2 regions of the Bradyrhizobium sp. WBOS07 genome follow, and region 2 is predicted to be linked to the other one. Evidence: riboswitches for the same ligand, from Rfam matches in the RefSeq annotation. Region 2 holds a riboswitch; the other holds the start of a gene.
The links. Region 2 has a riboswitch for cobalamin ahead of DCM79_RS30085 (DUF1636 domain-containing protein). Riboswitches for the same ligand answer to the same signal wherever they lie in the genome.

Region 1 (15,097 bases), 2.8 Mb from region 2:
CGGCATCGTCCCGCATTCCTCACGCTGTCGCAACAATGCGGCGAAATACGGATGTACTGGGGAACTCCGGGAACGGAGGCGTGGCCGCCCTTAAATCTTTATTAACGATCCGGGCGTGCGCGACGGCGAAGACGGTTCAAGGCGCCGGAAGGAACCAGATTGCGCGTGTTCCCGCGGCCGGATCGGTGTATGGAGTTCCATCCCTCCATCCTTTTGGCCTTTGCCCGCACCTATGCCGATTTTCAACCAGTCGATCCGGCACAAGATCGTCGGCATCGCCCTCGGACTGATCGTCCTGATGCTGGTCACCTCGATCCTGTCGATGGTGATGTCGAGCCAGGTCGGCATCCTGCTGGACGAGCTGACCAATCGCTACATCCCGGCCTACAGCCATCTGGCCCGCGCCAACATCAATTCGCTGGAGCGCGCGCTGGCGCTACGGCGGATGGTCATGACCAAGATGGAGGCGCCATCGGACGAGCAGGCCTATGCGGCGCGGCTTCGCGATTTCGAGGAATCCGACCGCAAGATCGAGGAGGGCGCCGAGGCCGCACGCAAGCTCATCAACGCGATCATCGACGACCCCAAGACCTATTCCGACAATGCCGCGCTGGGACGGATCGATATCCGCATCGAGACCGCCGTCACCGAGCTGCGCCGCGACCTGAACGAGGACCATGCGAAGCTGCTCAAGCAGGTCGACGCCAGGCAGATGACGGAGGCCCGCGGCACGCTTGAGCACATCGACGTGGTGCGCGATCAGTTCAACCGCAAGGTCGATGCGATCCGCGCCGACATGCTGACGCAGGTCTTCTTCTCGACCTCGCAGGTGATCGGCCGCCAGCATCAGGCGATCGTCGTCTCGGGCCTGGTGACGCTGCTCGCGGCGGTCGTCGGCTTCGTCTTTGCGCTGATGGTGTCCAGCGGCATCACCCGCCCGGTGCGGCTGCTGCTCGCCGGCACCCGCGAGGTCGAGGCAGGCCGCTTCGACAAGACCATCACCGTCTCCACCCAGGACGAGATCGGCGAGCTCGCCGCGGCCTTCAACCGCATGACCGAGCAGCTCAGGCACAACGAGCGCATCCGCGAGACCTTTGGCCGCTACATCGATCCCAAGGTGGTGCAGGGGCTGATCGACCGGCCGGAGGTCGCGATCGACGGCGAGCGCCGGGTCATGACCATCATGTTCTGCGACATGAGCGGCTTCACCTCGATGAGCGAGGGCATGACGCCGCGCGGCCTCGTCAAGGTGATGAACCATTATTTCACGGTGATGTCCGCACCCGTCAGGAACAATCGCGGCATCATCGACAAATACATCGGCGATGCCATCATGTCCTATTGGGGGCCGCCCTTCATCGAGGACGACGAGCAGGCGCTGCTTGCCGGCACCGCGGCGATCGAGATGGCCGATCAGGTGCCCGCGCTGCAGCGGCAGCTGCCCGACCTGCTCGGCATCCGCGCCATGCCCGCGCCGTGCGATTTGCGGATCGGCATCGCCACCGGCGAGGTGCTGACCGGCAGCATCGGCTCCGAGCTGATGATGAGCTTCACCGTGATGGGCGATGCCGTGAACCTGGCCTCGCGGCTGGAAGCGGTCAACAAGGTCTACGGCACCCGCATCCTGATCTCGCAGGCCACCGCCGAGGCGATCGGATCGCGGCTCGAGCTGCGCGAGATCGATCGCCTGGCGGTCGCCGGCCAGAGCGCGCCGCAGCCGATCTTCGAGGTGATGGCGAGGGCGGGCGGGCTCACCGATGCGCAAGCCAGCCTGCGCACGCACTATGCCGAGGCGCTCGCCGCCTATCGTATCAGGCGCTTCGATGCGGCGCGCGCTGCCTTCAACGCGGCCCTCGAAGCCGTTCCCGGTGACGGGCCCTCGCGCACGATGCTCGGCCGCATCGCGCAGCTCGAGGCGAGCCCGCCCGACGAGGGATGGGACGACGCCTGGCGTCTCGACAACAAATAGGCTGCCCGCACCGGAAAAATTGCTTCTGCTCGATAACGATGTTCGCCGTGACCTATTTCCCGGGCTTAGGTTGGATGTCCTTGAGGCGTTTGATGGGGACACGCCGATGCCAGAACTTCAGGACAGGCTGGAACGGTTTGAAACGCTCACCGCCGAATGCGAGCTGATCGCCAAGCTCGCCACCGACGGCAGCAAGCGCGAATTCTATCTGAAGCTTTCGGAGCAGTACCGGCAGTTGGCGGTCGACATGCGGCAGGCGATCGCGACCGAGGCTGCGGCCTGAGGCCGGCTGCAATCCGTTCTTAAGGTTTGGCGCGCATCCTGATGGCATGCGGGCGTCGCTGACCGGCGCTGCCCGTGGTGGGAAGGCCGGGGTTCGTTGCAATACAGCGCACACCGGAACGTCATTGTCGTGACAGACAGGGCAATCCCATGCGCCTCGTTGTTGTGATCATGTTCGCGCTCATGACGGCGGCCTGCGACCAGGAGCAGGACATCACCGGCTCGACGACGCCGGCCTGCCCCTTGCGGACCTACAGCTACAATCCCCGCGACCTGAACCAGTGCGTCAACGCCTGCAAGGCATGCGATCGCGGCACCACCGTCACCTGCTCGACCTCCTGCACCCTCAAGGGCGCGCGCTGAGATCCAGCGGCGGCGGGAACGGCGAGCGCGAGATCGCCTCGTTCGCGGGCAGGGCTGTCGCATATGGCTCTCCGTGACAGCTGAGCGCACGCCTCGTCCTTCGAGACGACCGCTCCGCGGTCTCCTCAGGATGAGGCTAAGCAGCAGTTTTGCCTACGAAATGGCTGCCACGCACTCCGACCTCATCCTGAGGGCCCGCCGGAGGCGGGCGTCTCGAAGGATGGCCGCAAGTGAGCTTCTGGTCACGTTGTGACGATATGCGATTGCCCTGCGCTCGCGAGGGAGCTCCGGCGGTGCTTGGGCACCGGAACGATTCACTTGGGTTAATCATTCAAGAGGCGGCAGGACGTGGAGTCCGATGGAAATGGGTATGCTCGATCCCGGTCGATTTCTGGTGTCGTGCTCGCATTGCGAGGCCTGGCCGATGGCCGCCAATGTGAAGCGGTCGAGCTGGTCGGCGTCTCCGCATGAGGTCCGCTTCGTCTGCACGCGCTGCCGCCGCGAGGAAACCGCGATCGTCTCGGCGTCCGGCGAACTGACCCCGGTCAAGCGCGTTGATGTTCCGCCACGCGATGTCACGGCCGCCTGGGCCCAGGCGCAACGTCCGCGCGGACGGACCTGAACGCCGCCTAACGGTCGATTGACACGCTGCCGGGGCGACACGTAAATGGCCGGCGACGGTTCTCCTCACGGAGATCAAAAGGGAATGTGGTGCGGGATGTCCCAATGCCGGGATCTATCTCAACGCCACGGCTGCCCCCGCAACTGTAAGCGGTGAATCTTTCGTCCTGTGCCACTGGGAATCTCGGTCCTGGGAAGGCGACGCAAGGTAACGACCCGCGAGCCAGGAGACCTGCCGTCAGCCGTGGTCACACGCGAAGATGTCGGTCGGGGAGTACAGACATTGGCTTCATCGGAGCAGTCCGCCGCTCTGCCGTGAAACCTCGTTCGCTGTGACGTGCCACTGACGTCATACCGAGGTTACAACAATGTCTCGTCTCGTTTCTGCCGCCTGGCGCCTCAGCGCCGGCCTGCTCGCGTCCGTCTCGTTCCATTCGCTCGATCTATCCTCCGCCTTCGCCCAGCAGGGGCTTGCTGAGCAATTGCCGCCGATCGAGGTGAGCAAGCCCGCCGATCAGAATCGCACGCGGGCGAGGGCGACCGGTGAGGGCGAGGCGACGCGGCCGCGGCGCACCGCGAACCTCGCGCCGGCAGGCGATGGCACCGGCTCATCCGGCTCGGGCTCGGAGGCTGTCGCCGGCGGCGGTGGTATCGTCGGGGCCGCCACGACCGTGATCACGGCCGCGGATATCGCGCATTCGCCGTCGCAGGCGCTTGCCGAGATCATCGCCACGCAGGTGCCGGGAGCCCAGATCACGACGTTCTATGGCGGCCAGATCGGCGCCAAGACCAGCGTGGACCTGCGCGGCTTCGGCGCCTTCGCCACCGCCAACACGCTGATGCTGGTCAACGGCCGGCGGCTCAACGACGTCGACATGGCGCAGGTGGACCTCTCCACCATCCCGCTCAATTCCATCGAGCGCATCGAGATCACGCGCGGCAATTCCGGCGCGGTGCTCTACGGCGACAACGCGGTCGGCGGCGTGATCAACATCGTCACCAGGACCGGCGCCGGCGGACCGCCCGTGACTGCGCGCATCGAGGCCGGCTTCGGCTCGTTCAACACCCGGCTCGGCAACGTCTCGACCGCGCTCAATTCCGGTCCATGGTCGACCTCGTTCTACGGCAATGCCGTCAGGGCCGACGGCTATCGCGACAACAATCGCTATTCCCAGCAGAACGGTGTCGGCAATCTCAATTACACCACGCCAGGCCTGAGCGCGTTTCTCACCGTCACCGGCGACAATCAGGAGCTGCGGCTGCCGGGCGGCCGCACCGTCGATCCCTCGATCGGCCTCGACGAGCTCAGGACCAACCGCCGAGGCACCAGCACGCCGTTCAATGCCGCCAACCAGCAGGGCTTCAGCGCGACGGCCGGGTTCACCAAGACCCTGGTCAACGGCGTCGATCTCATCGTCGACGGCGGTGTGCGCGACAAGAAGCAGCAGAGCACGTTCTTCTCCAGCCCGATGCCGGTTCCGGCCTTCTTCACCTCGACTTATGTCGAGTCCCATCTGACCAATTGGTCGATCACGCCGCGGCTCAGCGTGAAGAGCCTGCTGCTCGGCCTGCCGTCGCAACTCCTGACCGGCATCGATTACTACGATGCGGGCTTTGAGCAGGACCGCGGCGCCGGGCAGGGGCTCGCCGCCTGGCACAATTACGACCTCAGGCAGCAGACGGTCGCCGGTTATTTCCAGCACACATTGAGCGTGCTGCCCACGACCGACGTCTCCTACGGCGCGCGGGTGCAGAACGTCCGTCTTGCGGCACGCGACAATTTCGACGCGGCGGCGCCGTTCAATGCCGATATCGGTGCGCTGCCGCTGACGAGCGACGAGACCCAATATGCGCTGCATCTCGGGGCCGAGCATCGTCTCAACGAGGTGGTCTCGCTGTTCGCTCGTGCCGCGCGCGCTTTCCGCACGCCTGACGTCGATGAGCGCCTGTCCTCGGGGCCGTCCTTCGATCCCCTGACCTTCGCCGCGATCCCGCAAACGTTCCAGCTCAAGACCCAGACCTCGCAGGACATCGAGGGCGGTCTGCGCATCAAGGGCGGCGGTCTGCAGCTGCAGAGCAGTCTCTATCTGATGGACCTCACCAACGAGGTCCATTTCAACCCGGTCCTGTTCTACAACACCAATCTCGACCCGACCCGGCGCTACGGCTCGGAGACCAGTCTGTCCTATCGCGTCAACGACGCCCTGCTGCTGCGCTCCGGCATGGCCTATACCCGCGCGGTCTTCCGCGACGGCGCCTGGGCCGGCAACGACGTGCCGCTGGTGTCGCGCTATACGGCGAGTGCAGGTGTCAGCTGGAACATCTGGCAGAACTACCTGGTGCTCGATGCCACCGCGCGCTTCTGGAGCGAGCGGCGCATGGACAACGACCAGGCGGGCACCCAGAAGCCGATCCCGGCCGGCGGCACGATCGATCTCAAGCTCAGTGGCCAGGTTGAGCGCTATTTCTGGTCGCTCAGCATCAACAACGTGCTGAACGCGCTCTACTACGACTACGCCATCGCCAGCACTTTCACGGACGGCCGCTTCAGTGCCTATCCGCTGCCCGGCCGCACCTATCTGCTCAAGGCCGGCGCCACGTTCTGATCTCAAATGGAACGGCATCCGAAACAGAAGGAATTCACCCATGCTTCCTGACGTCATGGCTCGCAGCATCCAGCTGCCTCACGACGGCCGTCTCCGGCTTCAGCCGGTCGCGCCGCGCCTTGCGCCCATGTTCTGCTTTGCGCTGCTGACGGCGTCATGCGCGCTGGCCAGCTTTGCGTTCGCCTGCGCAACGCCGTTCGCGGCCTTCGCCGTCGTGGCCGCGGCGATGCTGCCGCTGCGTCCAGCGCTGCTCGTCGTCATCGGCGCCTGGCTCGTGAACCAGACCATTGGTTTCGGCGTGCTGCATTATCCCGTTGACGCCGGCACCATCGCCTGGGGCTTGGCCATCGGTGTGGCTGCGTTGCTGTCGACCGCGGCCTCGTCGACGGTGCTCGGCCTGCTGCCCCAGCACCGCACGCCGCTGCTGCTCGCGATCATGCTCGTCGTCGCCTATGGGATTTACGAGCTCGCGCTGCTCGCCCCAACGCCGTTCCTCGGCGGCGAGGGCGCCTTCACCGCCGCGATCGTGATGCGCATCGGCCTGACCAGCGCCGTCTGGCTCGCCAGCCTCGTCGCCGTCTGCGAGATCGTCCGTCTGGTCGATCCGTTCGGCCGCAAGGGCGCGACGTCGGCGTGAGTGCTTCTCGTAGCCCGGATGGAGCGCAGCGCAATCCGGGATCGCGCATTCGGCATCTCGCATCGTCCCGGATTACGCTATCGCTCCATCCGGGCTACGGCACCGTGCCTGTGTCGCCCTCTGTCAATCCATCCGCGTGAAAATATTCCACTTTACCGAAATTCGGTTTTGACGTATGTGTCGCCCATCCCGGCTCAACCATGAGGGGCGATCTCGAGGTCGTCTTGATCGCGAGCCGGGCTTGCGGTGGACGCGGCAGCGTCGGCACGAGAGGTGCGGGCAGGGCGGGTAGTCCCTGTGAGTCCGTAACCGCGTGCGGACGAACGGCGCTGCTAGGCTTCGTCTCGCCTGTAAGTTTCGCAGCTTTGTCGACAGGGCTGGAAATACTGCGGCGACATGGCGGGCCGTGCGTACGGCAAAACCGTGTGGTCCTGGCCGTCGTTGCTACGGTCAAGCCGGATCGAAGATGCGCGCGAGCCCAACCGGGCGGACGGCATCGCCAATTCGAACGGCGAGGGAGGCCAGAAGGAAAGTTCGGCTCCCGGGAGAGCACGGCATAAGCCGTCCGACCATCGCGCAGGGAAGGCCGAGTGATCGGCACCACCTGTATGCTGCTGTGCGGTTCTTCTGCGTGTGCATTTTGCGCAGCGGACCGCGGGTGCGTTGTCAGCACCCGGCCTTCCCTGCACCCTCTTGGATTTGAGGGTGGCGACGGCGACGCAAGCAAAGCTCGGGCGAATTTGAGCCGCGAGGCCGGCGAGTCATGTCTGTCACCACACACGCGCTGTCATCGCCCGCGAAAGCGGGCGATCCAGTATTCCAGAGACGCCAGAGATCAATCCGAGAAGCCGCGGCGTACTGGATTCCCCGCCTTCGCGGGGAATGACAGTGGTGATTGGAGGACCAGCTCGCTCTAGTGCCCCGGACGCCGCGCAGCGTCCCCGGCGATGCGAAGCATCGTCCGGTACGGTGCGCTGCAGAGCCGGGGCCCATGTCGCGGCATGGGACCGTGTCGCTCTGGGTCCCGGCTCTGCGCCGCAACGCTTGCGCGTTGCGGCTTGTCCGGGACACGGCGGAGCGATAGAGGCGACTCACTTTGTGTCTGTTTCTGTCATTCGGCGCCACGCTGGCGCGCTTCCGAGTTTTGAAATCAGAGATTGTGGATTGGCTTGCTCGCGAGGTATCCAAGTATGCCGACCCGTGTCTTCCCGGTAACGATTGTGCCGTCTACGCAACACTCATTCCGGATTTAACCGTCATCGCCGGTGGTTCGCATCACCGCCGCTTTTTGGCCACACCCGAACATGAATAAAATCACTCTAAGTTTTTGAAGGGCAGCGGCGGTCCTAAGGGGCGCCGGAAAATCCCAAGGTCGATTCAAATCTTGGCTCTGATTTTTCGGGTCTGAAAGGGTCGACCGGGGAAACTGGTTTGCGATGGGCGCGAAGTTCGACAAGCAGAAGCTGCCGAGCCGTCACGTGACGGAAGGCCCCGCGCGCGCGCCGCACCGGTCCTATTTCTACGCCATGGGTCTGACCACCGAGCAGATCCACCAGCCCTTCGTCGGCGTCGCGTCCTGCTGGAACGAGGCTGCGCCCTGCAACATCGCGCTGATGCGCCAGGCCCAGGCGGTGAAGAAGGGCGTGGCGTCGGCCGGCGGCACCCCGCGCGAGTTCTGCACCATCACCGTCACCGACGGCATCGCCATGGGCCACGACGGCATGCGCTCGTCGCTGCCGTCGCGCGAATGCATCGCCGATTCCGTCGAGCTCACCGTTCGCGGCCATGCCTATGACGCCCTGGTCGGCCTCGCCGGCTGCGACAAGTCGCTGCCCGGCATGATGATGGCGATGGTCCGCCTCAACGTGCCCTCGATCTTTATCTATGGCGGCTCGATCCTGCCCGGCACGTTCCGTGGGCAGCAAGTCACCGTGCAGGACATGTTTGAGGCCGTCGGCAAGCACTCGGTCGGGGCCATGTCGGACGAGGACCTCGACGAGATCGAGCGCGTGGCGTGCCCCTCGGCGGGCGCCTGCGGCGCGCAGTTCACCGCCAACACCATGGCGACCGTCTCCGAGGCGATCGGCCTCGCCCTGCCTTACTCGGCCGGTGCCCCGGCACCGTATGAAATCCGCGACGCGTTCTGCATGACCGCGGGCGAGAAAATCATGGACCTGATCGCGTCCAACATCCGGCCGCGCGACATCGTCACCCGCAAGGCCCTGGAGAACGCAGCTGCCGTGGTCGCGGCCTCCGGCGGCTCGACCAATGCTGCGCTGCACCTGCCGGCGATCGCGCATGAATGCGGCATCAAGTTCGACTTATTCGACGTCGCCGAAATCTTCAAAAAGACACCATATGTCGCGGATTTGAAGCCGGGCGGCCGTTATGTCGCCAAAGACATGTTTGAAGTAGGTGGCATACCGCTTCTGATGAAGACGCTGCTCGACAACGGCTTCCTGCACGGTGATTGCCTTACCGTCACGGGCCGCACGATCGCCGAAAACCTCAAGAGCGTGAAGTGGAATCCGCACCAGGACGTGGTGCACCCGGCAGACAAGCCCATCACCGTGACAGGCGGTGTGGTCGGTCTGAAGGGCAATTTGGCGCCAGAAGGTGCGATCGTGAAAGTCGCGGGAATGTCCAACCTCAGGTTCACCGGTCCGGCCAGGTGCTTCGACCGTGAGGAGGATGCGTTCGAGGCGGTCCAGAACCGCACCTACCGCGAAGGCGAAGTCATCGTGATCCGCTACGAGGGGCCCAAGGGCGGCCCCGGCATGCGGGAAATGCTCCAGACCACCGCGGCGCTGACCGGCCAGGGCATGGGCGGCAAGATCGCGCTCATCACCGACGGCCGCTTCTCCGGCGCCACCCGCGGCTTCTGCATCGGTCATGTCGGCCCGGAAGCCGCCATCGGTGGCCCGATCGGGCTGCTCGAGGACGGCGACATCATCGAGATCGACGCGGTCGCCGGTACCCTTAACGTAAAATTGAGCGACGCCGAGCTCGCCCAGCGCAAGACCAAATGGAGCGCTCGCGCGACTAACCACACGTCGGGTGCGCTCTGGAAGTATGCTCAGCAGGTTGGACCAGCGGTCGGGGGGGCAGTGACCCATCCGGGCGGCGCGCACGAGAAACAGTGCTATGCGGACATCTAGGCGTGCCATAGTTGCGTTTGTGTTGGGGGCTAGTGCGCTGGCCGCGCCGGCGCTTGCCTTCGACGGCGCTCCGGTCAACCCGAAGGACGCGACCATCCCGGTCGTGACCAACTTGCCGGGGACCGCTGCGACCGTGCGCGGCAAGATCGCGCCGGCGGCCGTGCCGCAGGAGACCTCTCTGAGTGCGCTGCAATATGCGGCGGAGGGCGGCCACCCCATCGCGCAGTGGAAGCTCGGCCGCATGTACGCCAACGGCGACGGCGTCGCCCAGGACGATCTGCGCGCGTTCGAATATTTCAGCCGGATCGCCAACGCCCATGCCGAGGACAGCCCGTCGGCGCCGCAGGCGCAGATCGTGGCCAACGCCTTCGTCGCGCTCGGCCGGTACTATCTCAGCGGCATCCCGAACTCGAAGATCAAGTCGGATCCAGAGCGGGCGCGGGAGATGTTCTCCTATGCGGCGTCCTATTTCGGCAATGCCGACGCGCAATACGATCTCGCCCGGCTCTACCTGAAGACGCCGGACGCCTCGCGCGAGGATTTCCGCTATGGCGCGCGCTGGCTCGGTCTCGCCGCGCAGAAGGGCCAGCACCAGGCGCAGGCGCTGCTCGGCCAGATGCTGTTCAACGGCGACCGTCTGCCGCGGCAGGCTGCCCGCGGCCTGATGTGGCTGACCCTGGCCCGTGACAGCGCGGGCATGGAAGAGACCTGGATCAAGGAAAGCTACAACCGCGCCTTCGCCAAGGCCTCCGACGACGACCGCGCCATGGCCCTGCAAATGCTGGAGCAGTGGGTGCAGGGGCGCAGGGAATAGTCACCTTGCGCTGTCATTCCGGGGCGGCTTGAGGAGCCGAACCCGGACGGCGCTAGTGACTAAGCCGCCTCGAGATCCAGATCCGCCCATACCGGCACGTGATCCGACGGCTTCTCCCAGCCGCGCACATAGCTGTCGATCCCGACATTGGCGAGCTTGTCGCTGGCCTGCGGCGACAGCAGCAGATGGTCGATCCGCAGGCCCTGGTTCTTCTGCCAGGCCCCGGCCTGGTAGTCCCAGAAGGTGTACAGCCCGCCCTCGTCGGTGACCGCCCGCAAGGCGTCGGTCAGGCCGAGGCCGAGCAGGGACTGGAAGCTCTCCCGCGTCTCGGTCTTGAACAGGGCGTCCTCGGTCCAGGCGGCCGGATTGTGCACGTCGCGGGCATGCGGGATGACGTTGAAGTCGCCGGCGAGGATCAGTGGCTCCTCGGTCTTGAGGCGCTCCTTCGAATAGTCAAGAAGCCGGGACATCCATTTGAGCTTGTAGGGATATTTCTCGGTCCCGACCGGGTTGCCGTTGGGCAGATAGAGGCAGGCGATGCGCAGCACGCCCGATTTGAGCGTCACCACGCCTTCGAGGAAGCGGGCGTGGGCGTCCTCGTCGTCGCCGGCGAGCCCCGACTTGGTCTCGTCGAAGCGGAGCTTCGAGAGCAGGGCGACGCCGTTGAAGGTCTTCTGCCCGTGCGTGACCACGTTGTAGCCGAGCGCCTCGATCTCCAGCCGCGGAAAGGCCTCGTCGACGCATTTGATCTCCTGGAGGCAGACGATGTCCGGCTGGCACTCCCTCAACCAGGTCAGCAGGAGGTCGATCCGCTGCCGGACCGAGTTCACGTTCCAGGTGGCTACTCTGATGGTCATGTCGGCGGGCTCCGGGCAGGGGCCATGGTTAGAACAAACTGCAAACGCGGCCGTCAAGGACGCCGCAAAATCTCCCACAAAATTAACCCGGCTTAAGCGGGCGGCAGGCCATTGATCGTCAACAGGTTCCTCGGATGGGCTGGCCGGACAAAGTCGATGAAGCGAGCTGCGCTGCGTGACGGGCTGATCGGCGCCTTCCTGTATTGGCTCGGCGGCTTCGAGATCGAGGACGGACTGACCGCCGGTCTCAGCGAGCGCGAGATCGGCCGCATCCGCGCTAAGCAGATCGATGCCGTGACGCGGCTGATCCCGGTGACGATGGCGGTGACGATGCTGAACGTCGCCATCGTGCTGATCCTGTTCTGGGGCCGCGGCTGGAACGACTTCCTCGCGATCTGGGGCCTGACGCTCGCCGCCACCGCCTCGCTCGCGGTGCGCTCCTGGCGGAAATCGCACCAGAACCCGCCGCAGGAGGCCTCGCCCCGCGCCGCGCGGCAGATGCTGCGGCAGGCCTTTTTCCTCGCCGCGATCTGGGGCGCGCTGCCGCTGGCGCTGTTCAGCCGCATCGAGCCGACCGGCCAGCTGATCCTGGCCTGCCTGATGGTCGGGATGATGTCCGGCGGCGCCTTCACGCTGTCGACCTTCCCGCGCGCCGGCCTCGTCTATCTCGCCACCATGACGGTCGCCTGCGCCGGCGCGCTGCTGCTGTGCGGCACCGGGCCCTACCTGGTGACGGCGGTGTTCCTGCTGCTGTTCGCATTCTTCATGGCGCGCAACATCGTCTCGCAGGGCAATCTCTTCCTCGGCAATCTCAAGGCCCAGCTCGAGCTGGAGCGGCAGACCGAGATCATCTCGCTGCTGCTGAAGGATTTTCAGGCGAACGCCAGCGACTGGCTGTGGCAGACCGATGCCGAGGGGCGCCTGGTCGATGTGCCCGACCGCTTTGCCGACGTCGCGCAAGTGCCGCTGCCGCTGCTGAAGGGATCGTATTTCGCCGACGTGCTCGACATGCTCTGCCCCGAGGACAAGAGCGCGGCCTACAACGTCGTCGGCCTGATGGAGCAGAACGAGCCGCTGCACGAGATGAACCTCAAGGTCGTCGCCGGCGGCGAGGCGCGGCTGTGGTCGCTGACGGCGAAGCCGGCCTATGACCGCGAGGGCCAGTTCCTCGGCTATCGCGGCTTCGGGCGCGACGTGACCGAGCGCTGGCGCGCGGAAAAGGCCGAGGCCGAGAGCCGTGCCAAGTCCGACTTCCTCGCGGTGATGAGCCACGAGATCCGCACCCCCATGAACGGCGTGCTCGGGCTTGCCAGCATGCTGCTCGAGACCAAGCTCGATCCGGAGCAGCGCGAGGCGGTCACCACGATCCGCGAATCCGGCGACAATCTCCAGCGCATCCTCAACGACATCCTCGATCTGTCCAAGCTCGAGGCCGGGCGCTTCCAGTTCGAGGCGATCGATTTCACCCCGCAGATGTTGGTCGAGACTGTCGCCAACGTCGCGCGCGCGAGCGTCAAGAGCAACGGCAAGAGCAAGGATTTGGCAATCAGGCTCGAGCTCGATCCGAACCTGCCGCCAACGCTGCGTGGCGACGTCGCGCGTATTCGCCAGGTGCTGCTCAACCTCGCATCGAACGCGGTGAAGTTCACCGACGAAGGCGAGGTGACGATCTCTGCGACCTGTCAGGCGCGCCGCGACCTGCTGGCGACCGTGGAATGGGCGGTGACCGACAGCGGCATCGGCATCGCGCCCGAAAAGCTCGGCCAGCTTTTCAGCGACTTCGCACAGGCCGATGCCTCGATCAGCCGCCGCTTCGGCGGCACCGGCCTCGGCCTGGCGATTTCCCGGCGCATCATCGAGCAGATGGGCGGCACCATCGGCGTCACATCGACGCCGGGGCAAGGCTCGACCTTCCGTTTCACGCTGGTGCTGCCCTGGAGCCAGGCGCAGGCATCTGGCCACGCGTCGGAGCGCGACGAGGCCGACGTGCTCAAGGCCCGCATCGCCGGCCTCGATCGGCCGCTCAAGGTGCTGGTCGCGGAGGACGATGCGGTCAACCGCATGGTCGTGAGCAAGATGCTAGGGGCCTTCGACGTCGAGCTGCGGGTCGTCACCGATGGCGCCGAGGCCGTCGCGGCGGCATCCGAGGGCAATTACGACGTCGTGCTGATGGACGTGCGCATGCCCGACATGGACGGGCTTGCCGCCACCCGTGCGATCCGCGCGCAGGGCGGGCGCTTCGCAAGCCTTCCGATCGTCGCGCTGACCGCGAACGCTTTCCCCGAGGATGTCAGGATCTGCCGCGAGGCCGGCATGTCGGACTTCCTCGCCAAGCCGCTGCGCAAGCCGGCGCTGGTCGCAGCCTTGTTGCGCGCGCTGGACGGCTACACGATGTCCGACGACGCGCCGCTCCAGCCGGATCTGATGCCGATGGAGACGGAGTGGACGGACGAGGAGAGGCAGGCGACCGGCGCGTAGCCAGTCAGACCGAGAAGCTGGTGCCGCAGCCGCAGGACGCGGTAGCGTTCGGATTGTTGACGCGGAACGAGGCGCCGATCAGGTCATCGACGAAGTCGACCTGCGATCCAGCCAGGAACGGCTGCGAGGCGGAATCGACCAGCACCACCGCATTGTCCTGCTCGATCACGAGATCGTCGTCGGTCCGGGCGCGATCGATGTCGAACTTGTACTGGAAGCCCGAGCAGCCGCCGCCCTCGACCGAGATGCGCAGCATCGCGCCAGAGCCTTCGCCCTTGAGGATCTCCCCGATCCGGCGTGCGGCGCGGTCGCTGATGGTCACGGCAGTGGTCATTGTCGGTCTCCGATCGTCCGGTCGTCCCGCGTCATATCCATTTCATTTGGTATCCCGCGTCCGGCATAGTTAAGTGCAAGGATACGCAGAATCAAATGGATAGGGACTAAATTCGTCGTGTCCGTCGGAATGGCAGCTCCCCGCGCGCCCTATGCCTGCGATCCCGATCGCAGCCGCGGCCGGCTGGTCGCGGAGCCGCCGAGCCGGACCCGCAGCCCGTTCCGGCGGGATTGCGACCGCGTGATCCATTCCACCGCGTTCCGCCGCCTGAAGTACAAGACCCAGGTGTTCGTGTTCCACGAGGGGGACCATTACCGCACGCGTCTGACCCATTCGCTGGAGGTGGCGCAGATCGCCCGCGCGTTGGCGCGGCAGCTTGGCCTCGACGAGGACCTCACCGAAACCCTGGCCCTTGCCCACGATCTCGGTCATCCCCCGTTCGGCCATGCCGGGGAGCGGGCGCTGGATGCCTGCCTGAAGCAGTTCGGCGGCTTCGACCACAATGCCCAGACGCTCCGCGTCGTCGCTTCGCTGGAGCACCGCTATCCCGAGTTCGACGGGCTCAACCTGACCTGGGAGTCGCTGGAGGGCATCGTCAAGCACAACGGTCCGCTGACCGATCGCAGCGGCGCGCCGGTCGGGCGCTATCGCGAGCACGGCATTCCCGTCGGCATCGCCGACTACGTCAGGACCTACGATCTCGAATTGTGGAGCTTCGCCTCGCTTGAGGCCCAGGTCGCCGCCATCGCCGACGACATCGCCTATGACGCCCACGACATCGACGATGGCCTGCGCGCCGGCCTGTTCCATCTCGACGATCTCAAGGTGATGCCGCTCACGGCGGAGATCATCGCCGAGACCTCCGCGCATTATCCCGACCTCGAAGACTTCAGGCGCGGCGCCGAGCTGGTGCGCGAGCTGATCTCGCATCTGATCGGGGCGGTATTCGCACAGGCGCAGAACAATCTCGCCGCGGTG
Region 2 (15,097 bases):
GCCGAACAGCGCTTCGGTTTCCAGCGTGACGGAATGTGCGACCAGCCGCGCCCCCGCTGCAAGCCGCGACCAGATGGCGTCGAACATCGCCTCATTGAGCCCGCCACCGATAAACACGGAATCCGGCGCTTTCAGCCCAGCGAGAGCCTCGGGCGCCCTCCCCGTGATGACAGTGATCTTGTGAGCCAGCCCAAACGCTTCCGCATTGCTGCGGATGTTGGCCGCGCGGTCCTCACGCGCCTCGACGGCGATCGCCGTCCCGCCACAAAGCGCCCATTCAACTGAAATCGAGCCCGAGCCGGCGCCGATGTCCCACAACGTGCAGCCTGCGAAGGGCCACAGCGCCGAGAGCGCCAGCGCGCGCACAGGACGCTTGGTGATCTGGCCGTCGTGAGCGAAGAGAGCGTCCGGCAGGCCCGAGCTGCGAGACAGGCCGCCGGCCCCCCTCGCCTCCAGCGCGACAGCAACGAGCTTTCCCGGGACAACCGTTGGACAGCTCTCAGCGCGATGCTCGCGAATACTTTCATGCGGTCCGCCGAGCGCAGCAAGGGTCCAGAATGCGGAGGCGCCCCATCCGCGCTCCGTCAACCATCTCGCGAGATCACTTGCCGCGTTCTCATCGCGCACCAGGCAGATAATGCGTGCGCCTCGCGCCAGATGCGGCACAAGACGCTCGAACGGCGCCGCATGGAGACCGAGGCAAACAGTCGTTTCCAGGCGCCAGCCCAGCCGCGCCGCAGCAAGCGAGAACGTCGACGGCGCCGAATGCGCGATCCACTCACCCGCCTCAAGTCTCTCCGCAAGGCTTGCGCCGGCGCCATACCAGAAAGGATCGCCGGAGGCGAGCACCACAGTCGGCCGGCCGCGGCATCCCAGCACGATTTCTGCATCAAATGGCACCGGCCAAAGGCGGCCACGCGCCGTCACACCCGCAAGCGCAAGGTGCCGCTCACCGCCGAACACGGTCTCCGCGTTCGCAAGCGCCTTTCGGCTTGCCTCGGACAGCCCGGCAAGGCCATCTTCGCCGATACCGATGATGGTCAGCCAGGGATCAGACACGATGCGCGCCCTCATACTGGGCGGAACGGCCGATGCGAGCCTGCTCGCTGCGGAGCTCGCGCGCGCCGGGCTTGATGCCGTGTATTCCTATGGCGGCCGCACCCGCACGCCTGCCGATCAGCCGCTGCCGACCCGCATCGGCGGCTTCGGCGGCGTGAGCGGACTTGCCGACTACATCCGTCGTGAGGGAATCACCCACGTGATCGACGCGACGCATCCGTTCGCTGCCGAGATGAGCCGTCATGCGGTCGAAGCGTGCGCGCAAACCGCCACGCCGCTGATCGCGCTGGAGCGCGCGCCCTGGACCAGGGCCTCCGGCGACAATTGGACCGAGGTTGCAGATGTCACTGCCGCCGTTGCAGCGCTGCCCGAGGCGCCCGCAAACGTGTTCCTCGCCATCGGCCGCCAGCATATCGCGCCGTTTGCGACAAAACCGCAGCACAGCTACACGCTGCGCTTCGTCGATCCGCCCGAAGCGCCCCTGCCCTTCACGGCCGACGTGATCGTATCGCGCGGACCGTTCACGCTTGATAGCGAGCTCGAGACGATGCGCAAGTGCGGCATCGCCTGGATCGTCGCCCGCAATTCCGGCGGCGACGGCGCGTGCGCCAAGATCGACGCGGCCCGCAGGCTCGGCCTTCCCGTGGTCATGATCGCGCGACCAAAGCTGCCCGAGCGGCGGCGGGTCGCGAGCGTCACTGAGGTGATGCAATGGCTCGGTCATTCTGCCCGCCTCGGCGCATAGACCCAGCGGCCGACGCGGCGTGTCTGCGAATTGCCGACGATCACCAGCGTGCGCATGTCAGCCATTTCCGGCGTCGCTTCGTTCAGCGTCACGACCTCGATCTTCTCATCAGCCGCGCTGATCGCGCGCGCGAAAATCACGAGGCGCTCGCCGCAGCCCGCGCCCTTCAGCACCGCAAGCGTGCGGCCAAAGCCCTCCGGCCGGCTCGCCGATCGCGGATTGTACATCGCAATCGCAAAATCGGCCTCGGCCGCGAGACGCAGGCGCTTCTCGATCACGGCCCAGGGCTTGAGATTGTCGGAGAGGTTGATCGCGCAGAAATCATGGCCGAGCGGGGCCCCGGCGCGGGCGGCGGCCGCCAGCATCGCGGTGATGCCGGGCAGCACGCGGATCGGAAGCGCCTGATATTGCGGCGCCTGTTCGAGCGCCTCGAACACGGCGGAGGCCATCGCGAACACGCCGGGATCGCCGGAGGACACGATGACGACCTGCCCGCCTTCGGACGCAAGCCGCAAGGCCTCGCTCGCGCGCTGCAGCTCTTCGCGATTGTCGGACGGACGAAGGGTAAGCCCGGCTCGCCGCGGCACGCGCGCGACGTAGGGTGCGTAGCCCAGAATGTCGGTCGCTGATGCAAGCGCGGCGGTGACCTCGGGCGTCACAAGCGCATCGCTGCCCGGCCCGAGGCCCGCGATGGTTAGGGAGCCCGTCATTCGGCGGCGCCCAGATGCCGGCCCTTGCCGTGAACCAGCACGATCGCGAAATAGGGACAGTCGGCGGCGTCGATCTCGGCCAGCCGCACCACGCGCTCGCCCGGCATGGTGCCGCGCTCGACCAGCCAGGCATCACCCAGCCGGCCGGCCGAGCTGAGTGCACGGCGCACCTTTGCAAGATTGCGTCCGGTTTTCATGACGACGAGCGCATCGGAATCGCGCATGTGCCGCTCCAGCTCGTCTTCGGGAAGCGTGCCCATCAGCACGGTCGTCACGTCGTCGCCGAGCGCGATCGGCTGTCCGACGCCGTTCCAGCAGCCGACCATGCCGGGAATGCCCGCGATCACCTCGATCTCGACACGGCCCTGCAGGCGCGAATGCAGATGCATGAACGAGCCGTAGAAGTAAGGATCGCCCTCGCAGAGCACGACGACATCGACCGCGCGCGAAAGCCGCGCCAGGCGCTCGGCCCATTCATCGTAGAAACCGGCGAGCAAGTGGATGTATTCCGGACTGTCGAAGGCGATCTCCGTCGTGACCGGATATTCCATCGGATATTCGGTGACGCCGGCCGCCAGCATGCCCTCGACGATACGCCGGGCCTGGCCCGGCCGGCCCTTCTTGCGGAAGTAAGCGACGTGGCTGGCGCCGCGCACGGTGCGATCGGCGCGCACGCTCATCAAATCAGGGGCGCCGGGGCCGAGACCGCAGCAGATGATGCGTCCCATCGCTATTCGCTCCGGCTCGCCAGCGCGTTGACGGCGGCAACGGTGATCGCGGAGCCGCCGAGGCGCCCCGCGACCGTCAGCGCCGGCGCCGGCGGATCGGCCATCAGCGCCGCCTTGGATTCGGCCGCACCGACGAAGCCGACCGGGCACCCGATGATCGCCGCCGGACGCGGGCAGCTTTTGTCTTCCAGCATGTTGAGCAGATGAAACAGCGCCGTCGGCGCATTGCCGATTGCAACGATCGCACCGGCAAGATGCGGCCGCCACAGCTCGAGCGCCGCGGCCGAACGGGTGTTGCGCATCGATTGCGCAAGTGCGGGCACGGTCTCGTTCCCAAGCGTGCAGATGACGGCGTTGGCCGCAGGCAGCCTCGCGCGCGTGATCCCTTCCGAGACCATGCGCGCGTCGCACAGGATCGGTGCGCCTCTTTGCAAGGCGGCGCGCGCAGCTCCCGCCATGCCTGGCGTGAAACGGATATGCGACTCCAGCCCGACCATGCCGGCGGCGTGGATCATGCGCACCACCACGGGCTCCTCGTCCGGCGTGAAGCGGGCAAGATCGGCCTCGGCCCGGATGGTCGCGAAGGATTGCCGGTAGATCGCCGCACCATCGGTCTCGTAGCTATGCGGCATCAATTCCCTCCCACCAGGATGGAGGGATCGCTGACGATGTCGGCGCCGCTCAGGCCGCGCTGGACCGGCTCATCGCGCGTCGAGCCGCCGCGGACGAGATCGAAGCCGGCGCGCGTCGCGACCAGCGTGACCGCGGCCCTGCCGGAATGGGCGCAGCCCTTGCCGCAGCCGGAGACGTGCAGGCGCGCATCGGCGGCGATGCGCGGCGCGAGCGCCGCGGCCAGCGCGCGCGTATCGGCATGGGCTTCGCGGCAGCGCGGCGCGCCGCTGCAGGCGATGACGCGCAGCGCAGGATCGAACGGCTCGGTGACGAGGCCCGGCGCGCTCGGCATCTCGCGCCTGCCTTCGCTCAGCAGCATCCGCCAGGGCGTCATGCGCAGCGCATGTCCGCTACCGGCGAGGTGGTGCAGCGTCGTGTGCAGCATCTGTCCGAACGCGACGCCGACCATTGCGCCTTGCGGATAGTGCCCGGGCCGCGAGGCGGCCATCACCGGCGCAGGCTCGGTCTCGCCGCGCAGCGATTGGGGCAATATCGCCCCGGACGCGATATGCGCCGCCATCCGCCCTCGCCCACCCCTGGCGCCACCGGAAACCAGGAACCAGCTTGCGAGCGCCAGCGCCATGCTCACGGCCTCGCCGCGCGCGACGGAGCGGCCGAGCCTCGCACCGTCGGCCCGCACCAGCAGATGGCCCGAGCGATCGCGCTCGATGCGGATGTCCGCGGAATCGCCGGCAAGCACCCGCGACCTGCCGTCATCGATGGCGAACCCGAACTTGGTCGGAAGCGCGAGGCCGCACTCGGCGAGCGCCTCCTCCAGCTCGGCAGCGAGCGACTGCGTTTCGTCGCCGCCGCCCCAGAACGGCGTCACCAGAATGTTGCGCCGGGCTTCGATCTCGGTGTCGGGATCGAGCAGCCGCAGTTGCGCAAGGCCGTCGAGCAGCGGGCGATGGCTCTCTTCGCTCACGCCCCGGATCTGGAGATTGGCGCGGCTCGTGACGTCGATCAGGCCATTGCCGTGTTGCCCGGCGAGTTCGGCAAGCCCGGTGATCTGTGGGGCTTCGAGGCGCCCGCCGAACGGGCGCACCCGCACAACGAACCCATCGCCCGACAGCATCGGGCGCAACGCGCCGGGACACCAGCCTTTAATTGCGGAAGCGCTCATGAGGCCTCCCGCAGCGCCGCCGCGATCGAGTTGCGGCGCGTCTGCCACAGCGCCGCATCGTGCAGGCGTGCAAAACAGGTCTCCATCGCGGCAAGCGCCGACGGATTTTCACGGGTCATGAAGGCGCGGACGTCGTCATTCCCAAGCGTCGCATCATAGGAGAGATCGAACAAATGCGGAGGCACGGCGCCGGCAAGATGAGCGAACGCGGCCATGTGCTCCAGCGTCGCGGTGATCTCGGCGGCCCCGCGGAAACCATGGCGCATCATGCCGGCGATCCAGGCCGGATTGGCGGCGCGCGCCCGGACGACGCGGGAAATCTCCTCGGTCAGCGTGCGCGCATGCGGCTGCTCGGGGCGTGTCGTGTCGAGATGATAGAGCGCCGGTCCTGCCGCACCGAGATGCGCTGCGGCGGCCGCCACGCCGGCTTCATGCGCGGCATAGTCGGCGGCAAGCAGCAGGTCGGTTTCCGGCAAATCCTGGACGTGGACGAAGGCATCGGCAGAGGCGAGCCGCGCCTCGATCCCGGCGCGATCGTGCTGCATCTCGCCATCGGCCGAGAACGCCCAGGACGAGGCCGACAACCACGCTTCGCCGGCGGCATCCCGCGTCTCCGGCGTGAAGACATCGGGGATCGCCGACAGGCCGACGCCATGCTGGCCGGGACGCGGCGCGAACACACGGGAGGCGCGGTGGCGATACGGATTCTCCTCGCCCTCGTCCTCGCGCGCGGCGAGCGCCTCGGAGGCGGCCTCGAACAATTGCGCAAGGCCGGAGAAGACGTCGCGAAACAGGCCCGAGACCCGCAGCGTGACGTCGATGCGGGGGCGGCCGAGCTCGGCCGGGGCGATGATGTCGTAGCCGGTGACGCGGCCGGAGGCGTGATCCCAGCGCGGCGCGAGGCCGGCCAGATGCAGCGCCATCGCGAATTCCTCGCCCGCGGTGCGCATCGTCGCCGAGCCCCAGAGATCGACCACAAGGCCCTTCGGCCAGTCGCCATGATCCTGCAGGTGACGGCGCAGCAGCTCCTCGGCGAGCTTTATCCCCTGCGCATGTGCCGACGGCGTCGGCACCGCGCGCGGGTCGACGGCAAAGAGATTGCGCCCGGTCGGCAGCACGTCCTGGCGACCACGATAGGGCGAGCCCGACGGTCCCGGCGCGACGCGCTTGCCGCCAAGCGCAGCAAGCAGCGCACCGCGCTCGGCGTCACCGCAGGCGCCGCGGCCGAATACATGAAGGCCGTCGCCGAACTGGCTCTCCTTGAGATCGCAGACGAAGCGATCGATCCGCGGAATCGCCTCGGCCGGCGCGGCAGAAGCATCGAGGCCGAGATCGTCTTCGAGACCGGCCGCACGCGCTTCGTCGCGGATCGCCGCGATCAGGCGCTGGCGACGTGCGGGATCGAGACCATCGGCGGTCGAATATTCGTCGAGCAGACGTTCGAGCCGCCGCAAGCCGTCCGGCACCGCGGATGTTTCCAGCGGCGGCGGCAGATGGCCGAGGGTAACCGCACCAATGCGGCGCTTGGCCTGCGCAGCTTCACCGGGATCGTTGACGATGAAGGGATAGATGACGGGAAAATCACCAATCAAAGCTTCCGGCCAGCAGCTTGACGACAGCGCGACGGACTTTCCGGGCAGCCATTCCAGCGTGCCATGGGCGCCCATGTGCACGACGGCATCGATCCCCTGGGCGCGGAGCCAGAGATAGAACGCGACATAAGCATGGCGCGGCGTGCGGGCGAGATCGTGATAATCGGCATCGCGCGTAGTCGCATCGCCGCGCTCAGGCTGAACCGCGATGACGGATTTGCCGCACGCGATCGCGGCGAAGTGAAAAGCGCCTTCGCGGCAAGCCGGATCACTCTCCGGCACGCCCCAGGCTTGCGCGAGATCATCCTGTAGGGATTGCGGCAGGCGCGAAAGCGCCGCGCGATAATCGGCAACGCTCCAGCTCAGACTCTGCTTCAGCAGCGTCTCGCCGAGCGCATCAACCCGCGCGACATCGAAACTAGCCTCGGCGAGATCCGACGTCAGGACCTCGACCGAAGCCAGCGCGTCGAGCCCAACCGCATGGGCGATCTGGTGCGGCCGCCCCGGATAGTTCGAGAGCACGATCGCGACCAGTTTCTCGCCGGCGGGCTTCTGTGCAAGGCGATGCCAGGCCGCAACGCGCGCGGCGACGGCCTTGACGCGCTCCGCGTCGGGCCCGTGCGCCAGATGGGCGAATTGCAGATCGGGATCGCGCATGCCTGCCGACTTGAAGCTCACAACGCCCGCGAACAGGCGGCCGTCGACCTCGGGCAGCACCACATGCATGGCGAGATCGCCGGGCGAGAGACCGCGCAGCGACTCCGCCCAGTCCTCGCGACGCGCCGTTGAGAGCGCGACCTGGAACACCGGGCAAGGCGCGGCATCGAACGGCGTCGTGCCGTCGTCGCCGACGGCCGAGAATGCCGTCGCGTTGACGATCGCGGCCGGAGGATGTTGCGCGAGATGCGCGCGCAGCCAATCGGCGACGCCGGGCGCTTTCAACGAGGTGACGAACACGCCGTAGGAGTCAAAGCCCTCCTCGCGCAGCGCGGCAATCAGGGCATCGACCGGGCCCGTATCCGCGGCCGTGAGATACGAGCGATAGAAAGTCACCAGCGCGAGCGGCCTGCCCGCACTTGAGGCCGGCGCAGCAATGACGCCGCGCGAGGGATCGTAGAAGCCCATCTCCGGCACGGCCAGCTCGCCGGTGACCGGTCCGGCATAAAGTCCCGAGGCCAGCGCGAGCTGCGCGATCGCCGCCTGCGCGGCGACCGGGCCGCCGGTGTCGCAGAGCACCTTGAGCCGGCGCAGCGTCGACAGGGGCAAGGTCGAGTAGGCATCGAGCCGCGTGTCGTCGCGGCCGTCCGCCGGCAGCACGGCGAGCACGATGTTGCGATCTTTCGCGAGCTGTTGGAGCGCCGCGAGCCCGTACGGCCAATAGGATTCCCCGCCGATCAGCCGCACCAGAATGCCGCGCGCCTGCGACAGCGTCTTCTCGATATAGGTGTCGACCGAGAGCGGATGGCACAGCTCCGCGAGATTGGCGAGCCGCAGCGACGGCAGGCTATGGCGGCCACGCCGCCAGCCGGCTGCGAAGGCGGCAAGGTCGGAATCCGAATACGAGAGCACCACGAGATCGGCCGAGTCCTGGCCGATGTCCCTGGGCGTCGCGGTCTCCTCCAGACCGCGGCTCTCGCGGAAGACGACGTGCATCAGATACCAAGTCCTGACCTGATCGCGGCCTCATCGATATCGCCGTGCTCACCGATCACGACGAGCTTGGACTGCCTGAGACCTGCGCCCCAGGGCTTGTCGAACTGGTGACGCACGCGCTCGCCCACAGCCTGAAGCAAGAGACGCATCGGCTTGCCCGCGACGGCGATATAGCCTTTGGCGCGCAGCACGTTCTGCTCGCGCGCCAGGCGCTGCACGGAGGCAACGAGTGCATCGACGTCGGCAACTTCCGGAAGGTCGATCACGACGGAAGCGAAATCGTCGTGCTCGTGCTCCTCCTCGCCGTCATGATGCGAGGGACGCGCGGCGAGATCGTTCTCGGCGGCGGCGCCGAGGCCGAGGATGAGGCGGGCGTCGATCGCGCCGTCGGTCACCGGGAGCATCGGCACACGTCGCGGCATCTCGGCAATGATCGCAGCCTTGGCGGCTTCGATGCCGGCGGCGCCCGCGAGATCGGCCTTGGTCAGCAGCACGATGTCGGCGCAGGCGATCTGGTCCTCGAACACTTCCGACAGCGGTGTCTCGTGGTCGAGATTGATGTCCGCCGCGCGCTGCGCCTCGACGGCGTCAGGATCGGGCGCGAAGCGGCCGGCCGCCACGGCCTCTGCATCGGCGAGCGCGATCACGCCGTCGACCGTGATGCGCGAGCGGATCTCAGGCCAATCGAATGCCTTCAGCAGCGGCTTCGGCAGCGCCAGGCCCGAGGTCTCGATCAGGATGTGATCGGGCCGCACCGGGCGCGCCAGCAATTGCTCCATGGTCGGAATGAAATCGTCCGCGACGGTGCAGCAGATGCAGCCATTGGCGAGCTCGACGATGTTCTCTTCCGGGCAGTTCGCATCGGCGCAGGACTTCAATATCTCGCCATCGACGCCCTCGCTGCCGAACTCGTTGACGAGCACGGCGAGCTTCCTGCCGTCAGGGTTTGCGAGCAGATGCTGGATCAGCGTCGTCTTGCCGGAGCCGAGGAAACCGGTGACCACCGTGACCGGAACTTTTGCGAGCGAGCTCATTCGGCGGCCTCCGGGGCGATTGCAATGGGGGGAATGCGGGCAAGCGACTGCTTGCGGAAGATTTCGGGGCGGCTGCGCCAGGGCACCAGCCCGTCCGGCGCGGCCGCATAGGCCGCAGCGCCCGCGACCACGTCCTGCGCGTTCGCATCCGACAGGCGGCCATAGACATAGGACCAGCGGCCGGGCGCGCTCAGCGCGACGGAACAGCCTTGGCTGCACGCCGACAGGCATTCGACGGGAACCACGTTGACGCCCTCGGGCACGCCGGCCTTGAGGATCGCACCGTGCAGGCGCTTGCCGGGCGTCGTCTCGCCCTCGCCAAGCGTCTGGCCGGCACGGCAGGTGATGCAGACGTGAAGTGTGACGGTCATCGCCTCTTCCAGATAACAGCGGGAGGCGATGAGGCACACGGACCGTTCGCCAGAAGGTCCGTTTCCCCGTCGCGGAACACCCCGTCCGCCGGTCCAAAACTCGTCCGCGCTGGCAGGTCTCCCGGCTTGCGGAGCAGGGTTTTGCCCTTCGATCCCCGCCTTCCCGATTTCCGTGGAAATCAGTGGCTTTGGGCATCTCTCCGGTCACGGTCGCGGGGGCGGCTGCATTTTGGACCCCAATCTTGCCGATTCGGACCCTATCGCATTCCCTCTTCGCCTGTCATAGGACAGGAACCAACGCCGGGCCACCATTTGCCGGTGGCCGCCTCTTGTCAAGCCGAAGGACCGGATCCAATGACGCCTGAACCGGACACCCAAACAGCTGAGGAAACCGACGCCCGGCACGCCGCAAAAATGGCGAAGAAGAAAGCCGCCCGCGACAAGATCATGGCGAGCAAGAGCGGCGAGAAGGGCCTCATCATCGTCCATACCGGCGCCGGCAAGGGCAAGTCGTCCTCGGCCTTCGGCATGATCGTGCGCTGCGTCGCCCATGGCTTCCCCTGCGCGGTGGTGCAATTCATCAAGGGCGCCTGGGACACCGGCGAGCGCCGCCTGCTCACCGGCCATTTCGGCGAGCTCTGCCAGTTCCACGCCATGGGCGAAGGCTTCACCTGGGAGACGCAGGACCGCGCCCGCGACATTGCCGCCGCGCGCGCCGGCTGGGAGAAGGCCAAGAAGCTGATCCTCGACGAGAGCTTGCGCATGGTCGTGCTCGACGAGATCAACATCGCGCTGCGCTACGACTATCTGGACATCGCCGAGGTCGTCGACTTCCTGACCACCTCGAAGCCGCCGCTGACCCACGTCGTGCTCACCGGGCGCAACGCCAAGGACGAACTGATCGAGATCGCCGATCTCGTCACCGAGATGACGCTGGTCAAGCATCCCTTCCGCTCCGGCATCAAGGCGCAGGCCGGCGTCGAGTTCTGATGCCGATGGCACGCGCGCTGATGATCCAGGGGGCCGGCTCGGACGTGGGCAAATCGCTCATCGTCGCCGGCCTTGCGCGCGCGTTCACGCGGCGGGACCTGCGCGTGCTGCCGTTCAAGCCGCAGAACATGTCGAACAACGCCGCCGTCACCGTCGATGGCGGCGAGATCGGCCGTGCCCAGGCGCTCCAGGCTCTCGCCGCCGGCGTGGAGCCGCACACCGACATGAACCCGGTGCTGCTGAAGCCCGAGACCGATGTCGGCGCGCAGGTCATTGTTCACGGCAAGCGCATCGCCACCGCACGCGCGCGCGACTATGCAGCAATGAAGCCCTCGCTGATGAGCGCGGTGCTGGAGAGTTTCGAACGCTTAAAGGCGCGCGCCGACCTCGTGCTGGTCGAAGGCGCCGGCAGCCCGGCCGAAGTGAACCTGCGCAAGTCCGACATCGCCAACATGGGTTTTGCCCGCAAGGCCGACGTACCGGTCGTGCTGGTCGGCGACATCGACCGCGGCGGCGTCATCGCGCAGCTCGTCGGCATCAAGACGGTGATCGACCCCGAGGATGCCGCGATGATCCAGGGCTTCGTCATCAACAAGTTTCGCGGCGATCCCACGCTGTTCGACGACGGCTACCGGCTGATCGAACACAAGACCGCCTGGCGCGGCTTCGGCGTGCTGCCCTGGTTCACGCGCGCCGGCGAGTTGCCGGCCGAGGACGCGCTGGGCCTGAGCGACGCGCGCAAGCCCGGCCAATGCAAGATCGCTTGCCTGGCGCTGTCGCGCATCGCCAATTTCGACGACCTCGATCCGCTGAAGCTGGAGCCCGGCATCGATCTCGTGATGGTGCGACCGGGTGAAGCGATTCCAGGGGACGTCCGCCTCGTCATCATCCCCGGCTCGAAATCCACCCGCGGCGATCTCGCCTTCCTGCGCGCGCAGGGTTGGGACATCGACCTGCTCGCGCACCATCGCCGCGGCGGCCACGTGCTCGGCCTCTGCGGCGGCTATCAGATGCTGGGTCGCAGCGTTGCCGACCCAGATGGCATCGAGGGCCCCGCGGGCGATACGCCCGGACTTGGGCTGCTGGATGTCGAGACGGTGATGAGCCCGCAGAAGACGCTGACGCGTGTCGCGGCCGTGCATGCCGCCACGAAGCAGGCGATCCAGGCTTACGAAATCCACATCGGGCGCACCGACGGACCGGATCGCATCCGCCCCTTCGCGACGCTGAACGGTGAGTCCGAGGGCGCGATCTCGCGCGACGGCCGCGTGCAGGGCAGCTATCTGCACGGCCTGTTCACATCGGATGATTTCCGCAAGGCGTACCTGGCAAAGCTCGACATTCCCGCCGGCAACGAGCCCTATATGGGCCGGGTCGAAAGCGCGCTCGAGGCGCTGGCCGATCACATCGAGCAGCATCTCGACGTCGCAGGCCTGCTCGCGCTAGCGCGCTAGCACTTCGGCAAGGCGTGTCCATTCGGCTTCGCTGCCGGGAAGCCCGAGGCGCAGCCATGTCGGCTCTCGCGCAAACACGCGCGACCAGATATGGCCATGAGCCAGCTTCTCCTGCGCAGCCAGCGCGTCAGGCGTCTGGTAGAGACGAAACAGCGGCGTGCCGCCGACCAGCGTCCAGCCTTGCGCGCGCGCCATCTCGTCGAGGCGGACGCAGTCCCGCGCAAGCCGCGCGGATGTGGCCTCGGCCCAGGCATCGTCGCGCAAGGCGCGGCAGCCGATCGCGATTGCTGCGCCCGAGACCGGCCACGGACCCGAGAGTTCAGCGAGTCCGGCGATGTCGGCGGCATTGCCGACGGCGAAGCCCAGCCGCAAGCCGGCAAGCCCGTAGAATTTTCCGAACGAACGCAGGACCAGCAGCCCCGGCCGATCCGCTTCGGATGCAAGCGACAGCAGCGGAACGGCGTCGACAAAGCTCTCGTCGATCACGAGGCGGCCGACGCGCGGCGGCAGCGCCAGCAAATCCTTCGGCGCATGATTCCGGCCGTCGGGATTGTTGGGATTGACGACAATGGCGAGATCCGCGCCGGCCAGCGCGTCGAGTTCGCCAGCCTCCCGCACATCCCAGCCCGCGGCCGACAGCACGCCGGCATATTCATTATAGGTCGGCGCGAGGATGCGCGCGCGGCCTGGCGGCGCGAGCTGCGGCAGCAATTGAATGACGGCCTGCGCGCCGCCAAGCGCGACGATCGGCGCGCTGGTGCGATAGGCGTGCTGCGCGGCCCGATGCAGCGCCTCGATCTCGGCACGCGAGGGCAGCGCGCTCCACGCACGCGCGCTCAGTTCGCCCACGGGATAAGGCGACCGGTTGATGCCGGTCGACAGATCGATCCAGTCCTCGGCGCGTCCGCCAAAACGCTCCTGGGCTTGATCGAGATTTCCGCCGTGCTCGCGCATGCCCCGTTCTTTCACGCGAAGGCCAGGATCGCAAGCACGCCGGCGAGCAGCAGCATAGCGCGGCGATAGACCGCCAGTCCCTCGCCGATATCCGCGGCAAGCGGATCACGCGCGCCCCCGTTGAGCCAAGGTTCGTTCGTAATGCTGCCGTGATAGATGCGCGGACCGCTGAGGCGCACGCCGAGTGCGCCAGCCATCGCCGCTTCGGGCCAGCCGGCGTTCGGCGAGCGGTGACGGCGCGCATCGCGCGTCATGCATGACAGCGCCTCGGACCGCCTCGGCGCCAGCAGCACGAACAGGAATCCGGTCAGCCGCGCCGGGATGAAATTGGCGACATCGTCGATGCGCGCCGCGGCCCAGCCAAAGGCTTCGTGCCGTTCGCTGCGATGGCCGATCATGGAGTCCAGCGTATTGATGGCCTTGTAGCCCAGAATGCCGGGAAGACCGAACAGCGCGCCCCAGAACACCGGGGCGACGATACCGTCGGAGGTGTTCTCGGCAAGACTCTCGATCGCCGCACGCGCGATGCCGGCCTCGTCGAGCGCCGTGGGATCGCGACCGACGATGCGCGAGACCGCCGCGCGGGCGCTGGCGATATCGCCGGCCAGCAACGGGGTCGCGACTGCAGCGACGTGATCATGCAGCGAACGCAGCGCGACCAGCGGCCAGGCCAGGATGCCGATCAGTACACTCTCGATCCAACCTTTTGGAAGCAAGGACTGAATCATCCAGCCGAGCACAGTGGAGACTGCAATCACCAGGAGCGCTCCGGCGATGCCCGCCGCACGGCGCAGCGCCGGAGCATCGGAGGCGCGATTCCAGCCGCGATCGATGGCCGCAATCACCTGCCCCAGCCAGGTCACGGGATGGCCGATCCGCGCGAACAGCCATGTCGGCCAGCCCAGGAAGGCATCCACCGCCATCGCCACCACCATCGCGCCCGCAAAGCTCAATCCCGCCTCCTGTCCGCCCCTGTTGCGCAAAGCAGGGCGCGAGCGCAAGCCCCTTCGCGCTTGATTTCGGCTTTGTCTTTGACCGCGTTTGATGATTAGTCAGGCCCAAAGGAGACCTTGATGGCCGTCATCTTGATCACCGGCGGAGCGCGATCCGGCAAGAGCAAGCGCGCGGAAATGCGCACGCGCGCCTTTCCCGGGCAGCCCGTCTATGTCGCAACGGCCGAGGCGCTCGACACCGAGATGGAAGCGCGTATCGCAAAGCATCGCGCGAGGCGCGGAACCGACTGGATCGAGCGCGAGGTGCCGCTCGATCTCGTGTCCGCGCTGGTCGCGAGCGATGGCGGCGGCGCGCGGCTTGTCGACTGCCTGACGCTGTGGCTCTCCAATTTGATGCATGCGACACGCGACTGGGAACGCGACGTGACCGAGCTCGCCAGCGCCCTGCCCCGTCTGAAGAGCCCCGTCGTCCTCGTCACCAACGAGGTCGGCCTCGGCATCGTGCCCGACAACGCGCTGGCGCGCAGTTTTCGCGATGCCGCGGGGATCATGAACCAGATGATTGCGGCCGCCGCCGACGAAGTCGAATTCGTCGTCGCCGGCCTTCCCATGAAACTGAAATGATGCCGCGCGCCGAGCTTCTCAAAGACATCGTCGCCGATCTCAGGGTGGCGGCATCGTTCGTGACGATCCTTCCCGTGGCATCGTCGAAGCCGGCACCTGACGGCGCAATCGCGCGCGCGACCTGGGCGCTTCCCGTCGCGGGAGTGCTGGTCGGCCTCGCCGGCGCTTTCGCCTACAAGGTTGCCATGTGGTTCGGGCTGACGCCGAACCTTGCTGCCCTGCTCACCCTGGTTACGACCGCCCTCATCACCGGCGCGCTGCACGAAGACGGTCTTGCAGATACCGCCGACGGGCTCGGCGGCGGCCGCACACGCGAGCGCAAGCTGGAGATCATGCGCGACAGCCGGATCGGCACTTACGGCGTCTGCGCGCTGATCCTCTCATTCGGCCTGCGCTGGAGCGCGCTCGCGACCATCGCCGATCCGGTTGCCGTCG

Region 1: it holds a riboswitch for cobalamin, as region 2 does, so the genes downstream of both, DCM79_RS11420 (TonB-dependent receptor) here and DCM79_RS30085 (DUF1636 domain-containing protein) in region 2, are expected to answer to the same signal.

What each region holds. Positions count from the first base shown of each region.
Region 1 is NZ_CP029008.1:2,412,165-2,427,261, reverse strand. It holds gene DCM79_RS11440 (adenylate/guanylate cyclase domain-containing protein) at 233-1,969, shown strand; gene DCM79_RS11435 (hypothetical protein) at 2,076-2,252, shown strand; gene DCM79_RS11430 (hypothetical protein) at 2,402-2,614, shown strand; gene DCM79_RS11425 (hypothetical protein) at 2,973-3,236, shown strand; cobalamin riboswitch at 3,276-3,490, shown strand; gene DCM79_RS11420 (TonB-dependent receptor) at 3,604-5,841, shown strand; gene DCM79_RS11415 (hypothetical protein) at 5,897-6,478, shown strand; gene ilvD (dihydroxy-acid dehydratase) at 7,915-9,636, shown strand; gene DCM79_RS11405 (tetratricopeptide repeat protein) at 9,623-10,450, shown strand; gene xth (exodeoxyribonuclease III) at 10,510-11,307, opposite strand; gene DCM79_RS11395 (ATP-binding protein) at 11,464-13,785, shown strand; gene erpA (iron-sulfur cluster insertion protein ErpA) at 13,790-14,119, opposite strand; gene DCM79_RS11385 (deoxyguanosinetriphosphate triphosphohydrolase) at 14,249-15,097, shown strand, end outside.
Region 2 is NZ_CP029008.1:6,362,955-6,378,051, reverse strand. It holds gene cbiE (precorrin-6y C5,15-methyltransferase (decarboxylating) subunit CbiE) at 1-1,059, opposite strand, end outside; gene DCM79_RS30120 (cobalt-precorrin-6A reductase) at 1,061-1,804, shown strand; gene cobJ (precorrin-3B C(17)-methyltransferase) at 1,780-2,514, opposite strand; gene DCM79_RS30110 (precorrin-2 C(20)-methyltransferase) at 2,511-3,242, opposite strand; gene DCM79_RS30105 (precorrin-8X methylmutase) at 3,245-3,874, opposite strand; gene cobG (precorrin-3B synthase) at 3,874-5,037, opposite strand; gene cobN (cobaltochelatase subunit CobN) at 5,034-8,282, opposite strand; gene cobW (cobalamin biosynthesis protein CobW) at 8,282-9,316, opposite strand; gene DCM79_RS30085 (DUF1636 domain-containing protein) at 9,313-9,687, opposite strand; cobalamin riboswitch at 9,781-10,001, opposite strand; gene cobO (cob(I)yrinic acid a,c-diamide adenosyltransferase) at 10,042-10,677, shown strand; gene DCM79_RS30075 (cobyric acid synthase) at 10,683-12,131, shown strand; gene cobD (threonine-phosphate decarboxylase CobD) at 12,120-13,085, opposite strand; gene cbiB (adenosylcobinamide-phosphate synthase CbiB) at 13,097-14,038, opposite strand; gene cobU (bifunctional adenosylcobinamide kinase/adenosylcobinamide-phosphate guanylyltransferase) at 14,159-14,662, shown strand; gene cobS (adenosylcobinamide-GDP ribazoletransferase) at 14,659-15,097, shown strand, end outside.